3 regions of the Uliginosibacterium sp. TH139 genome follow, and region 1 is predicted to be linked to each of the others. Evidence: predicted binding sites of a transcription regulator. Region 1 holds the regulator's gene; each other region holds the start of a gene.
The links. Region 1 encodes HrcA, which represses chaperone genes, less so after heat shock. Its sites were predicted from a motif close to TNTTAGCACTCNNNGNCNNNGAGTGCTAANA; they were not measured.
Positions count from the first base shown of each region.

Region 1 (4,823 bases):
CGCCGGCGTTCAGAAAAGCGGCTTTGCATTCCAGGGCGATTTCTTCAAGGGTTTCGAGGCAGTCGGACACGAAGCCGGGGCAGACCACGTCCACGCTCTTCACGCCTTCCTTGGCTAGTTTCTGCAGGCTGGGTTCGGTATAGGGCTGCAGCCATTCGGCGCGACCGAAGCGGGACTGGAAGGTGACGAGGTATTGCTCGGGCTTGAGCGAGAGGTATTCGGCCAGTAGGCGCGCGGTCTTGTGGCACTCGCAGTGGTAGGGGTCGCCTTTGTCGAGCGAGAAACGCGGCGTGCCATGGAAGCTCATTACGAGCTTGTCCGGCATGCCATGCTGTTGCCAGTGCGCGGCGATGCGCTGACCCAGCGCACGGATGTAGTCAGGATGGTCATGGAAGCTTCGCACGAAGCGCAGCTCGGGCAGATTGCGGATCTTCATCCCGGCTGCAGCCACTGCATCGAAGGCACTGGCGGTGGTGCTGGCGGCATATTGCGGATAGAGCGGCAGCACCAGTATTCGGCTGCAGCCACGCGCCTTGAGGCGCATCAGCGCCCCCTCCACGTCTGGCTGACCGTAGCGCATGGCCCAGTCGACCTGAACGTCCGGATGCCCCGCCTGCAGCAGGTAGCCGGCGAGCAGCTTGGCTTGTTTTTCCGTATGAACCCGCAACGGCGAGCCTTCCTTGCTCCACACCGTGGCGTACTTTGCGGCTGACTTTTTGGGGCGAGTATTGAGGATGATGCCGTTGAGGATTAACCACCATAGCGCGCGCGGAATTTCGACCACACGCGGGTCGGAGAGGAACTGCTTCAGATAGGGGCGCACTGCCTTGGCAGTCGGCGCGGCCGGAGTGCCGAGATTGATCAGCAGCACGCCGGTACGTGGTGTGCTGCCATGCGTGAATTCAGGCTCTTGCAGAAAGCGGGGCATGGTGATCCTGTGCAATCGATTGCCTTTATGCCGGCAGTTGCCGGAGTTTGGCGTTTTCGCGGGGAGTCAGGTGTTGCTCGACAAGGCGCTGGAAAGCAGTCGTGCTGTGATGTCCACAATCGGGATGACGCGTTCGTAAGCCATGCGCTGCGGGCCGATCACAGCCACGGTGCCGACGACCTGGCCGTCGACCTCGTAAGGCGCGGTGACCACACTGCATTCGTCCAGCGGGCTGATGCCGGATTCGCCGCCGATGAAGAGCTGCACGCCCTCGGCGCGATTGGAAATATCCAGCAACTGCACCAGGCCAGACTTCTGCTCGAACATTCGGAACAGCTCGCGCAGGCGGTTCATGTTGGAGGAAATGTCATCCACTTCCAATAGCTTGCGTTCGCCGGTGATCAGATAGCCCGAGTTCTGTTCCTCCATGGCTTCCTGGCCAACAGTAATGGCGGCCGACATCAGCTCGCTCATGTTCTGCTGCAGCTGCACCAGCTCACCGCGCAGGTGATCGACCATTTCGCCAAAAGCCAGCCCGGCGCAATGGTGGTTCAGGTAATTCGCAGCGGTGACGAGTTCGGAGGCTGTGTAGGCGCGTTGGGTGAACAGGATGCGATTCTGCACATCGCCGCTCATAGCCACGATGATCAGCAGCACGCGGGTGTCCGACAGGCTCACGAACTCGATCTGGCGGATTTTGGTGGCTTCGCGGCGTGGCGCGGCGACGATGCCGGCAAAGCTGGTCAACTCCGAGAGCAGGCTGGAAGCTGCAGAGAGTACGCGGCGTGGCTCGTCCGGATGGATGTGGTGTTGAAGTTCGCGAACTTCGGTCTGCGCCAGCGGTTTGACGGTAAGCAGGGTGTCCACGAACAGACGATAGCCACGTGCGGTAGGGATGCGACCGGCAGAGGTATGTGGGCTGGTGATCAGGCCCAGCTCTTCCAGATCCGACATCACGTTGCGGATCGTAGCGGGCGAGAGTTCCAGCCCGGACTGCTTGGAGAGCACGCGCGAACCTACGGGTTGACCCTCGGCGATATAGCGTTCGACGAGCGTTTTCAGCAGGAGTTGGGCACGTTTGTCTAGCTGGGGCATGGCTGCATTGTAAGGGCTTGGCAGGAGCTTTGGGCAGATCCTGCAGCCTGGCCCAAACAGCAGAAATGGGGGGCATTTAGCCGGCTCACATGCCGCTCCACGTAGGCAAAAACTTGCAAAAATTTGCTAAACCTTTGTTCTGACTCGCCGTTACAGAACGCATCGGGCTCCGACTGAAGCGGCTTGCTGCTGACTGGAACCTATAAAACTAGAGAAACGCATTTCCGTCAGGAGTTAGCCATGCCAACCGTTACCGGACTGTCGGCCTCACAGATAGCCGCACTGACCACAACCCAGGTGGCCGCACTCACGACCGCGGATTTCAAGGCGCTTTCCCAAACCCAGATCGGTGCCTTCAGCGCAGAGCAGATTGCGGCGATGGAAACCCAGGATCTGGTGACCCTGACCGGGGCCCAGGTTGCTGCGTTCACCCCTTACAACGTGGTGGGTTTCACCAGTGGACAGATTCAGTCGCTGACTCAAACCCAGTTTCAGGGCATGACGGTTGAGCAACTCAGCTCCCTGAGTTCCGATCAGATAGCCGCCATGGAAACCCGCGATCTGGCGGCCCTGTCGGTGACGCAATTGCGCGGGCTGACGGTGGATCAGATTGTCGGGTTTGGTACGAGTCAAATCCGGTCTTTGAGTGCCACACAGGTCGCTGGCTTCTCTGCCGAGCAGATCGGCTCCTTCTCCACCACGCAGATTTCCGCCCTGTCGACTTCGCAAATCAAGGTTTTGACAACAGGGCAGGTGGCTTCTCTGGGGGCTGAACAGGTTGCGGCGCTGACCACGGCCCAGGTGAGGAATCTGACTGTTAGCCAGGTCCAGACCTTGTCCGAAGACCAGCTCAATGCGTTGGAGACTAGTGACTTCAGTGCTTTGACGGCAACCCAGATCCAGGCACTGAAGACCAACCAGATCAGTGCCTTGTCGGAATCCCAGATTGCGGCTTTGACGACGCAGCAGGCTGCCAGTCTCACCCAGGCCCAGATCCAGGTGCTCTCGCCGGAGCAGATTCAGGCCATGAAGACGCAGGACGTTGGCGCACTGGCTGTATCGCAGCTCAAGGGGCTGACAACCGAGCAAATCGAATCCTTGTCGTCGGCCCAAGTGGCGGCAATGACTTCTGGCCAGTTGGCCAGCTTTAGTGCGAATCAGCTCAAAGCGCTCACGACGGCACAGGTGTCGGCCCTTGAAACACAGGATCTGGCCGCGCTGCTTGCAACCCAGATCAGCAGTTTGAAAACGGATCAGCTCGCTGCGCTGAGCACCACACAGATCCAGGCCTTGCAGGCTACCCAGGTTGCCGCATTGAGTTCCGCCCAGGTACGTGCTTTGAGCAGCACCCAGATCGCGGCGATGGAAACTCGGGATCTGTCCGCCCTGTCTGCCACGCAGATTGCAAGTCTGACCAATGAGCAGGTGTCTGCCCTCGGCACACAGCAGTTTGCGGCCCTTTCAGGCGCGCAGATCAAGGGGCTGACGAGCAGCCATATCCAGGCGTTGACGACGGGCCAGATCGAAGCACTGAACTCGGTGCAGGTACAGAGTCTGTCTGCGACCCAGGTTTCTGCCATGTCATCCGATCAGATCGTGGCGATGGAAACCCGCGATTTCTCGATGCTGAGCGCTACGCAATTGCGCGGATGGGATGCCAGCCAGGTCGGCACCCTGACCACGAGTCAGATCGTGGCCTTCACGGCCATGCAGATCGCTGGTTTGACCACCTCCCAATTGTCGGGGCTGAGCACGGGGCAGGTCAGTGCGATCGAGACACGTGATCTGGTTGCCCTGACGGCAACCCAGATCCAGAAGCTCTCGACGGATCAGCTGAGCGCTTTGAGTTCGACCCAGATTCAGAGTCTTACCGCCCTTCAGATCAAGGGCCTGGATGCTTCGCAATTTGCGGGCTTCTCAACTGAGCAGATTCAGAGCCTGACGACTGCTCAGTTCAGCAACCTTTCGGCTACTCAGCTGGGAGGGCTCAATTCGAGTCAGATCGCTGCAATTGAAACCAGCGATCTGCGATTGTTGTCCGCAACCCAGCTTGCCGGGCTGAATTCTGACCAACTCAGCGCGCTGGGGACGGACCAGCTGGGGGCGTTGAAGACCAATCAGATTCAGGGTTTGACCACTACTCAGCTGGCTGGGCTCACGTCCGATCAGATCGAGTCACTGACGACCGATCAGTTCAGGGCCATGAGTGCCAAGCAGATCAGCTCTTTTTCGACTACCCAGATCGCAGCTCTGGCGACCGATGATCTGACATCCTTGACGACCGCACAGTTCAAGGCAATGAGTGCAACCCAGCTGGCCGCATTGACGACCAGCCAGATCACCGGGCTGAATGAAGAGCAGATCAGCGTGCTGAGCTCGGCGCAGCTGGCTGGCCTCGAAACCGCCGATCTTTCGGTCATGAATGCCACGCAGTTGCGGAGCCTGACGACGGCGCAGCTGCGCCAGCTCTCGACTGATCAGGTGGCTTCACTGACCTCAGCTCAGGTCGCAGGTCTTGGTGCCGCTCAGATTAGCGCCTTGAAGACGGATCAGATTGCAGCGCTCAACTCCGAGGATCTCTCGGCGATGAGCCGGGTGCAGATCCGCAGCATGACAACTGCGCAGCTGAACGTACTGACGACGGATCAGTTCTCCGGGTTGGACTCCTCCCAGATCACGGCTTTGAGTGCCGCACAGGTGGGCTCACTGCGCACGGATCAGATTCGCGCCATGACGGTGGACGAACTTGGCGCCATGAGCCAGAGCCAGGTGCAGGGTTTTGTCACCTCACAGATCCGCG
Region 1 covers NZ_PKRR01000004.1:212,385-217,207, forward strand. The annotation lists gene hemH (ferrochelatase) at 1-928, opposite strand, end outside; gene hrcA (heat-inducible transcriptional repressor HrcA) at 995-2,023, opposite strand; gene C0V76_RS10855 (S-layer family protein) at 2,264-4,823, shown strand, end outside.

Region 2 (4,823 bases), on a different contig from region 1:
TCAGCCTCAATCTCCTGTGATGAAGCTTGTCCAGCCGCTTCTCCGTCCGGGCGGAAATCCACGATTGTTTTGTAGCCGTTAAGTTTGATCTGCTTGACTTGCGAGGTTTCGATCTGTCCGGCTACTGCTACGTACTCGGAGAGTTTTATGGCTTTTAGCGCAGGGTGGTCAGCAGCATATGCATAGGCAAAATAGCCGACCGTAATGGCCGTCCCGGCGATCAGCGCCAACAGGAATAAGTGATGGCTTTTTAAACGCGCAATACGGTGTCTGAGCATGGCAATCTCAAGCAACAAAGGTGTCGCCAAGAATAGTCCAGAAGCATTTCTTCCGGAATCACGATCAGCGTTTCAAAACAAAAACCCCGCCGAAGCGGGGTTTTTGTTTTGAAGCTTTGGTGCAGCAGCACACCAGTCGCGGAGAAACCGTAGCGAGCGGGTCGAGGTTGAAGCAAGGAGCGGAAACGTACGTGAGTACGTTGAGCACCGGAGCTTCAAGATCGGCCCGCGCAGTAGGTTTATCCGCTGGCTGGGGGTTACATGCCCATGCCGCCCATGCCACCCATACCGCCCATGTCGGGCATGCCGCCGGCCGGCTTGTCTTCAGCCAGTTCGCCGATCATGCAGTCGGTGGTGAGCATCAGGGATGCGACGGAAGCAGCGTTCTGCAGTGCGGTGCGGGTGACCTTGGTCGGATCCAGCACGCCCATTTCAACCATGTCGCCATAGACACCGTTGGCAGCGTTGAAGCCGAAGTTGCCCTTGCCTTCGAGCACCTTGGAGACAACCACGGAGGGTTCGTCACCGGCGTTCTGGACGATCTGGCGCAGCGGCTCTTCGATCGCGCGCAGCACGATCTTGATGCCGGCTTCCTGATCGGGGTTGTCACCCTTCACAGCGCCGATTTGCGAGCGGGCACGCAGCAGGGCCACGCCGCCGCCGGCCACGATGCCTTCTTCCACAGCAGCGCGGGTAGCGTGCAGGGCGTCTTCAACGCGAGCCTTCTTTTCCTTCATTTCGACTTCGGTGGCAGCGCCAACCTTGATCACAGCAACACCGCCGGCCAGCTTGGCCTTGCGCTCTTGCAGCTTTTCCTTGTCGTAGTCGGAAGTGGAAGCCTGGATCAGTGCTTCGATCTGGGCGACACGCGCCTGGATGGCGTCAGCCTTGCCCACGCCGTCGATGATGGTGGTGTTTTCCTTCTCGACTTCGATGCGCTTGGCTTGGCCCAGGTCAGCCAGCGTGGCCTTCTCGAGCGACAGGCCAACTTCTTCGCTGATCACTTGACCGCCGGTCAGGATGGCGATGTCTTCCAGCATGGCCTTGCGACGATCGCCGAAGCCCGGAGCCTTGACGGCAACAGTCTTCAGGATGCCACGGATGTTGTTCACCACCAGGGTTGCCAGCGCTTCGCCATCCACGTCTTCAGCGATGATCAGCAGCGGGCGGCCAGCCTTGGCGACTTGCTCCAGAACCGGCAGCAGGTCACGGATGTTGGAAACCTTCTTGTCGTACAGCAGCACGAAGGGGCTATCCATCGTGGCGATCTGACGATCCTGGTTGTTGATGAAGTAGGGCGACAGGTAGCCGCGGTCGAATTGCATACCTTCGACGACGTCCAGCTCGTTGTCCAGGCTCTTGCCGTCTTCAACGGTGATCACGCCAGCCTTGCCAACCTTGTCCATCGCGGTAGCGATGATTTCGCCGATGGAAGCGTCGCTGTTGGCGGAGATGGAGCCGACCTGAGCGATTTCCTTGCTGGTGGAACAGGGCTTGGAGACCTTCTTCAGCTCTTCGATCAGGGCTGCAACAGCCTTGTCGATGCCGCGCTTCAGGTCCATCGGGTTCATGCCGGCGGCCACGAACTTCATGCCTTCGCGCACGATGGCCTGGGCCAGCACGGTGGCGGTGGTGGTGCCGTCACCGGCGATGTCGGAGGTCTTGGAAGCGACTTCCTTGACCATCTGGGCGCCCATGTTCTCGAACTTGTCCTTCAGTTCGATTTCCTTGGCGACGGAGACACCATCCTTGGTCACGGTCGGGGCGCCGTAGGAGCGCTCCAGCACCACGTTGCGACCCTTCGGGCCGAGGGTGACTTTAACGGCATTGGCGAGAACGTTAACGCCAGCAACCATGCGTTCGCGAGCGGAATCGCCGAACTTGACTTCTTTAGCAGCCATTTATAGCTCCAGTGATATTCAGAAAATTCGTGGAATGAAAGGAGGTGCGCTGCGTGAGCGGAGCCTTTAGCCCGACCCGCATTCGTTGCGCGAGACCAGTCCTTACTCGATGACGCCGAAGATGTCTTCTTCGCGCATCACCAGCAGTTCTTCGCCGTCGACCTTGACGGTCTGGCCGCTGTACTTGCCGAAGATGACCTTGTCGCCAGCCTTCAGTTGCAGGGCGCGCACGGAGCCGTCATCCAGCAGCTTGCCGGTGCCGACGGAGACCACTTCACCCATGTCGGGCTTTTCAACGGCAGAGCTGGCCAGAACGATGCCGGAAGAAGTCTTTTCTTCGGCTTCAACGCGCTTGACGACCACGCGGTCGTGCAGGGGACGAATCTTCATATCCACTCCTGTTAAGGGTTTGATTTAAAAAATCTTGGGTGCGTGGCACCCGGGGGAACCCGGGGAGGGCCGGGGCGGCTGACGCCGCGCTGTTAGCACTCTCCCCTGACGAGTGCTAATGATAGGGGCGGGGTGGGGCGGTTTCAAGGGACGACCGTGAACTATTTTTGTTACGCACCAACGGCTTGGGTAAGCCAAGGCGGCCCAAAGCCGCTGGCAGAGGGGCTGCCGACAAGCCTCTGCAGGGGTTGGCGATGCCTTACGGCGCTTTCTGTGCGGACACCACCGGAGGTTTGCAGGTACTCGTCCCGAGCGGGCTCAGTCTGCGTGTTCGGCCTTGTGTCCGCGCCACACAGCGGGGTGGGTACTAATCAGGCTGGCGACGATGATCATGGCGATGCCCAGGATGGAGAGCAGGGAAATCCGGTCTCCCCACAGCAGCGTGCCGTAGAGGCTGGAGAAGATCACCGTCGAATAGCCTACGCTGGCCGTGACGATGGCCCGCCCGCGCCCGAAGGCCCGGCTCAACGTGAGCTGGCCGAGGCCGCCGCACAGTCCGACGGCGATCAGGTAGCCCCACTCAAGCTCACTCGCCTGCGTGGCAGAAGAAGATAGCCACAGCGCCACGGGCAAGGCCAGCAGGGCCGTAGTCAGGGAAAAGATGCACACGGTGCGCCATTCAGGCTCGCCGGCACGCCCCAACTCGCGCAGGTTAAGCTGCGCTACGCAGGTCAGAAAGGCCGACGCCAGGCCATAGGCTGCGCCCACCCACTGTTCCTGGGCAAAGCTTGGCTGCAGCACCAGTACCACACCGGCAAAACCCAGCGCCAGCGCGCCAAACACCGCGCGCGGTGGCGGCTGACGGAAAGACAGGATGCCCGCGAGAAACAGCGCCGAGGTGTTGTTAAGCGTGACTGCCGTGGCCAGCGGCAGGTGCGTGATCGCCAGGAAGTACAGCAGCATCGACAGGGTGCCGGCGGTGGAGCGGTACAGATGGCTTTTCCAGTGTACCGAGTACAGCGAACGCTGCTGCCACAGCACCCATGCGCCCAGGATCAGGGCCGGCACCAGACCACGTACCCCCACGATCTGGCCGATATTGAAATGGCTGCCAACGGATTTTACGCAGGCGCCCATGGTGGCAAACAGAAAGCAGGTCAGCAGCATCCACAGCGCGTTCATCTCGGCATCCCCTGAAAGGAGGCGCCATTCTTCGCCAGAAGACGTCGTATGACAAGCGCTGTTGTCAGCCCTCTTTCCGGCGCTCGGCTTCTTCGCTGGCGAGGCGCAGCCGCTCGCGGCTGTTGGAGAGGTGCAAGCGCATGCCGGCCCGGGCGTTTTCAGGATCACGCCGGGCGATGGCTTCGAGGATGCTCAGGTGCTCCTCGTTGGAGCGGCGCAGATAACCCTGCCCCGGCGCCGAGGAAAACACCGAGGTGTCCAGGCGCGTACGCGGAATCGTATTGATGCCGAGCTGACGGTAGAAATTCTCGAAATACGGGTTGCCGGTGGCCTGAGCCACGAGCAGGTGGAACTTGAAGTCTGCGTCGACCGAGCTGCCACCTGTGCTGAGCTCGTCGTCGAACTCGCGCAGGGCCTGACGCATCTCCTCCACCTGCGCATCCGTGCGACGCAGCGCAGCAAGGCCTGCCGCCTCGGTTTCGACGCTAATGCGCAGTTCCAGCATGGCCAGCAGTTCGCGGATGGTCATGGCCGTGGCGCTGTCCATGTGCAGCGGCGAAGCCACTGGCTGGGCCAGCACGAAGGTGCCCACCCCATGGCGCGTCTCGACCAGCCCGGCGGCCTGCAGGCGCGACATGGTTTCGCGCACCACAGTGCGGCTTACGCCATGTTCGGCCATCACTTCGGGTTCGGTCGGTAACTTGGCGCCGGCCCGATAGACACCGTTGCGGATCTTGCCCGCCAGGTCGTTCATGACTGTCTCGACCAAGCTGGGGCCGCGTTTGCGGGCTGGCAGCAGCGAGCCATCTGCTTTGTTCATAGGGTTTTCCGCAGTCAGAGACAACGCTTATAGGAAACATTCATGCGCTCATTATACTGGCTGATAAGACGTACGACGACATATGACATATCTAGCTGAAGTCCGCAGTGCCTGCCAGGTTTCATAAGGGCACTCGCCGAAAACCCTGATCCGAGGTCAGCATGATTGCAACGCACAGCAGCACCCCGATCGTGACCGAAATGCGGGTGATCCCGGTCGCCGGGCACGACAGCATGTTGTTCAACCTGTGCG
Region 2 covers NZ_PKRR01000001.1:120,168-124,990, reverse strand. The annotation lists gene C0V76_RS00555 (TIGR01244 family sulfur transferase) at 1-278, opposite strand, end outside; gene groL (chaperonin GroEL) at 536-2,179, opposite strand; gene groES (co-chaperone GroES) at 2,282-2,569, opposite strand; gene C0V76_RS00540 (DMT family transporter) at 2,888-3,751, opposite strand; gene C0V76_RS00535 (FadR/GntR family transcriptional regulator) at 3,816-4,571, opposite strand; gene C0V76_RS00530 (enolase C-terminal domain-like protein) at 4,733-4,823, shown strand, end outside.
Region 2: a site for HrcA is predicted at 2,660-2,690, ahead of groES (co-chaperone GroES). Genes of this name have one in related genera too.

Region 3 (4,823 bases), on a different contig from region 1:
ATTTCCGCTTCGGCCTCGGCAAAAGCCTTGGCGGCCGCCTCTTCGCCCATCGACAGGCCTTCGGCGTGAATGAGGCTCACGTCGTTCAAACCGAGGAAGCCCAGCACGCTCTTCAGATACGGGGTCTGCGAATCAGCCGGGGTGTCGCGGTAGAGGCCACCACGTGCCAGCGCCAGATACACCTTCTTGCCCTTGAGCAGGCCTTCCGGGCCGTTGGCGGTGTACTGGAAGGTCACACCAGCTTTGGCGATCGCATCGATCCAGGCCTTCAGTTGAACCGGCACGCCGAAGTTGTACATCGGAACGCCAATCACGATCACATCAGCAGCCTGCACTTCCGCAATCGCCGCAAAATCAATCGCCGCACGCGCAGCCTGCTCAGGCGTACGTGCTTCAGCCGGGGTGAAGATGGCGCCCAGTGCAGCCTCATCCAGAATCGGCTGGGAGCCGGCTTCGCGCACGGTAAGGCTGGCCGAGGGATCGAGCGCACGCAGGCGGCTCACGATGCTGTTGGCCAGACGGGTGGAAGCCGAAGCGTCGCCGCGGACGCTGGAGTTGATTTGCAGGATGTTCATGGTGTTTCTCCTTGGGGTTAGGGGGAGGGAGTGACGCCACTTTATTCCTGCAGCTCAAGCACCGGAAGCCTTCAAAACGGATAGCATTGTTCCACCATTGGAACAATAGGAGGCTGCATGGACCTGGACGCCAACGACTTGCTGCTCTTCGCCCGCGTCATGGAAGCCGGCAGCTTCTCCGCTGCTGCCGAGCGCAGCGGCCTGCCCAAGTCCACCGTCTCGCGCCGGATTGCGGCGCTGGAAACGCGCCTGGGCGAACGCCTGCTCACCCGCAGCACACGCCGCCTGCTGATTACCGAGTTCGGCCTGGGCATCCTTGAACACGCTCGCCGCCTGCAGGAAGAGGCTGACGCAGTCAGCGCCTACGCCCTGCACCGCCAGACGGCCGTTCGCGGGCGCCTGCGCGTGTCGATGCCAGCCGACTTCGGCGAATGGATTCTCGGCCCGCTGTTCCTGCAGTTCGCTGCGAGTTATCCCGAGGTCAAGCTGGAGCTGGATCTTTCGCCGCGCCGGGTCGATCTGATCGGCGAGCAGTTCGATCTCGCGCTGCGCGTGGCCGCCCGCCTGCCGGATGACGCCACCCTGGTGGCGCGCCGGCTGTGCACCCTGGAAAGCGGCCTCTACGCCAGCCCGGCTTATCTGAAGCGCTTCGGCACCCCCACCCGGCCAGACGAGCTGATGCGCCACACCGCTCTGCAACTGGTCGGCAGCAACGGTGAAGCCCAGCGCTGGCGACTCACACGCGACCAGGAGGTGTGGGAGGACTTGCCCAGCGGGCCACTGGCCGCCAACTCGGTGAGCCTGATGCGCTTGCTGGCCTCGCACGGTCTGGGCGTCGCTGCACTCTCCGAACGCTTCGTCGCCGACGCGGTAGCGAATGGCCTGCTGCTGCGTGTACTGCCCGACTGGAAACTGCCGAGCATGACAGTCTGGGCGGTCATGCCCGGGCGCCGCCTGCTGCCGGCACGCACCCGGGCCTTTCTCGGCGCCCTGGAAGACGCGCTGGGACTAGTCTCCTCCTGAGCCTGCAAGAAACTTCCGGCGAGTCACGGCCACGCAATGTGGCCCAGTGAGCATGTCGTGAGTAGAGCCCGGGCGTATTTATTGCTAATCATTCGGGCAAGCCTCTGATTACCTCAACACGACCCGGAATCACTCCATGAGCTCTCTCAATTTCATCGGCGGCGAAAAAGGCGGCGTCGGCAAGTCTGTCACCGCCCGCCTGCTGGCCCAATACTTCATAGATCGCGGCCAAGCCTTTACTGGCTTCGATACCGATCGCTCGCACACCTCCTTCACCCGCTTCTATGCGGACTATGCTGCGCCGGTGATCGTCGACAGCTATGCAGGCCTGGACCTGATCGCCAACAGCCTGGAAGCACAAACGGCCGACGGACAACAAAACAGTGTCATCGTCGATCTGGCCGCCCAAACCGCGGCCCCGCTGGCGCGCTGGATCAAGGATTCTGATCTGCTGTCCTTGCTGGCCGAGATGGGTGTGACGGTCAATTTCTGGCACCTCGCCGATTCGGGCAAGGACTCCACGGACTTGCTCAATCGCCTGCTCGACACCTATGGCCAGGGCCCCAACTACTTCGTGGTGAAGAACGAAGGTCGCGGCACAGACTTTTCACTGTTGGAAAAGTCCGCAGCCCTCAGCCGGGCACTGGAGCTGGGCGGGAAGCTGATCACGCTGAGCGAATTGCACGAAGCCAGCATGAACAAAATCGATCGGCAGAATGCGAGCTTCTGGGCTGCCATCAACAACCGTGAGGGCGATGCCGTGCTGGGCATGATGGAGCGCCAGCGCGTCAAGACCTGGCTGCGTAACCACTACGCGATCTTCGACACCCTGCCACTCTGAACCCGCAGCCCCAAAACAAAACGCCCGGTCTCGCAAGAGCCGGGCGCTGTGCTGGACGTCAGTTTTTCATGCCGACAAGGCCAGTCGCATCTTCTGCATGGCTTTGGCCTCGATCTGGCGGATCCGCTCGGCTGACACGCCGTACTCAGCGGCCAGCTCATGCAGGGTGGCCGGATCATCCTCCACCAGCCAGCGGCGCTGCACGATGGCGCGGCTGCGCTCGTCCAGGCTTGCCAGTGCGCCCTTCAGGCCTTCGTCTGCCAGGCGCTCGCTCTGCGCAGTAGCCAGCACTTCCACCGGCTCGGCCGATTCGTCTGCCAGCCAGTCGATCGGCGCCATGCGCTCGTCGTCGTCATCCGAACCGCGATCAATCGCTACTTCGCCACCGGCAAAGCGCGTTTCCATCTCGATCACTTCTTCCGGCTTCACGCCCAGCTTGCTCGCAATACCGCGTACATCCTCAGGACTCAGTGAAGCACTGTCACCGCGCATGCTGCGCAGGTTGAAGAACAGCTTGCGCTGGGCCTTGGTGGTCGCAATCTTCACCAGACGCCAGTTCTTGACGATGTATTCGTGGATCTCGGCCTTGATCCAGTGCATGGCAAAAGACACCAGCCGCACCCCACGCTCCGGATCGAAACGCTTCACCGCCTTCATCAGGCCAATGTTGCCTTCCTGGATCAGATCCGCATGCGGCAGACCGTAACCGAGGTAATTGCGGGCAATGGACACCACCAAACGCAGATGCGACAGCACCAGTTGGCGCGCGGCGTCCAGATCGTTCTCTTCCTTCAGGCGCAGAGCCAAGGCGTGTTCCTGCTCCTCGGTCAGCAGCGGGTAGCGATTGACGGCCTGCACGTACTGGTCGATGTTGCCCAGAGCGTTCGGAACCGGAAAAGCCAGCGCTTGCGTCATACCTGTCACCTCCACAAATCTTCAGCGGGCATTTCGCCCAACTCAATGTTAGCACTCTGCCTCATTGAGTGCTAAATGCGCAAGAGAGTTCCATGAACATGTCCATAGAAAATCAAAAGCCCCGCCTAAACAATTGTTTAGGCGGGGCTTCGGGCTCACTTAAAGGCGTTCTCAGAACGGGATATCGTCGTCGAAATCGCCAAAGCCACCCGCCGCAGGCGCTGCTGCCGGCGCCGGACGGGCCGCCGGCGCAGCCGCCGGACGAGCGCGTGGCGCCTGCTGGAAGTCGTCACCACCGCGCTGGTCATAATCGTTTCCGCCACGGGAAGCACCGCCATCTTCACGCGAACCGAGCATCTGCATCTGGTCGGCGCGGATCTCGGTGGTGTATTGCTCCACACCTTCCTTGTTGGTCCACTTACGGGTGCGCAGGCTACCTTCGATATACACCGGGCGGCCCTTCTTCAGATACTGGCCGGCGATCTCGGCGAGGCGGCCGTTGAACACCACGCGGTGCCACTCGGTGGCTTCCTTCTTCTCGCCGGTCTGCTTGTCCTTCCAGGTATCCGTCGTGGCAACGGTAATGGTGCAGAAAGCATCACCGCTCGGGGCATAACGCGTTTCCGGGTCCTTGCCCAGATTGCCGACGATGATGACTTTGTTGACTGAGGCCATGCGATTACTCCTTCGATAAAGTTGCGGCGCCGCATTCACGATTCATTCGGCGCCGATTCGGGTCTGTTCTGCCGCGCGGCACTGAGCGCGTGACAGCCCGCGATCCTACCCTGAGCGAGAACTTTACGTAAGGCTCCCGCCACACATCCTCACCCGCCACAGCGCGAAAACACTTGGCCGGGCAGGGTCCGCCCCGTATATTGGTTGGTTTTCTTGCTGGCGGCACAGGCTATGGAATGGATCCAGATCCGTGGGGCACGTACCCACAACCTGAAGAACATCAGTCTCGACATCCCGCGTAACAAACTCACCGTGATTACCGGCCTGTCTGGCTCCGGCAAGAGCTCGCTGGCCTTCGACACGCTCTATGCGGAAGGCCAGCGGCGCTACGTGGAAAGCTTGTCAGCCTACGCACGCCAGTTCCTGCAGCTGATGGAAAAGCCGGACGTCGATCTCATCGAAGGCCTTTCGCCAGCCATCTCCATCGAACAGAAGGCCACCAGCCATAACCCACGCTCGACAGTCGGCACCGTCACCGAGATCCACGACTACCTGCGCCTGCTCTACGCCCGTGCCGGCACGCCGCACTGCCCTGATCACGAACTGCCGCTCGAAGCGCAGACCGTGTCGCAGATGGTTGATCACGTATTGGCCTTGCCTGAAGGCACGCCGCTGATGATCGCCGCCCCGCTGATCACCGAACGCAAGGGCAGCCACGAAGAGCTGGTTGCCGAACTGCGTGCTCAGGGCTTTGTACGCCTGCGCGTCAACGGCCAGATCTGCGAGATCGACTC
Region 3 covers NZ_PKRR01000003.1:58,630-63,452, forward strand. The annotation lists gene C0V76_RS07295 (FMN-dependent NADH-azoreductase) at 1-575, opposite strand, end outside; gene C0V76_RS07300 (LysR family transcriptional regulator) at 693-1,598, shown strand; gene C0V76_RS07305 (mobilization protein) at 1,735-2,439, shown strand; gene rpoH (RNA polymerase sigma factor RpoH) at 2,506-3,354, opposite strand; gene ssb (single-stranded DNA-binding protein) at 3,526-4,029, opposite strand; gene uvrA (excinuclease ABC subunit UvrA) at 4,261-4,823, shown strand, end outside.
Region 3: a site for HrcA is predicted at 3,401-3,431, ahead of rpoH (RNA polymerase sigma factor RpoH). Genes of this name have one in related genera too.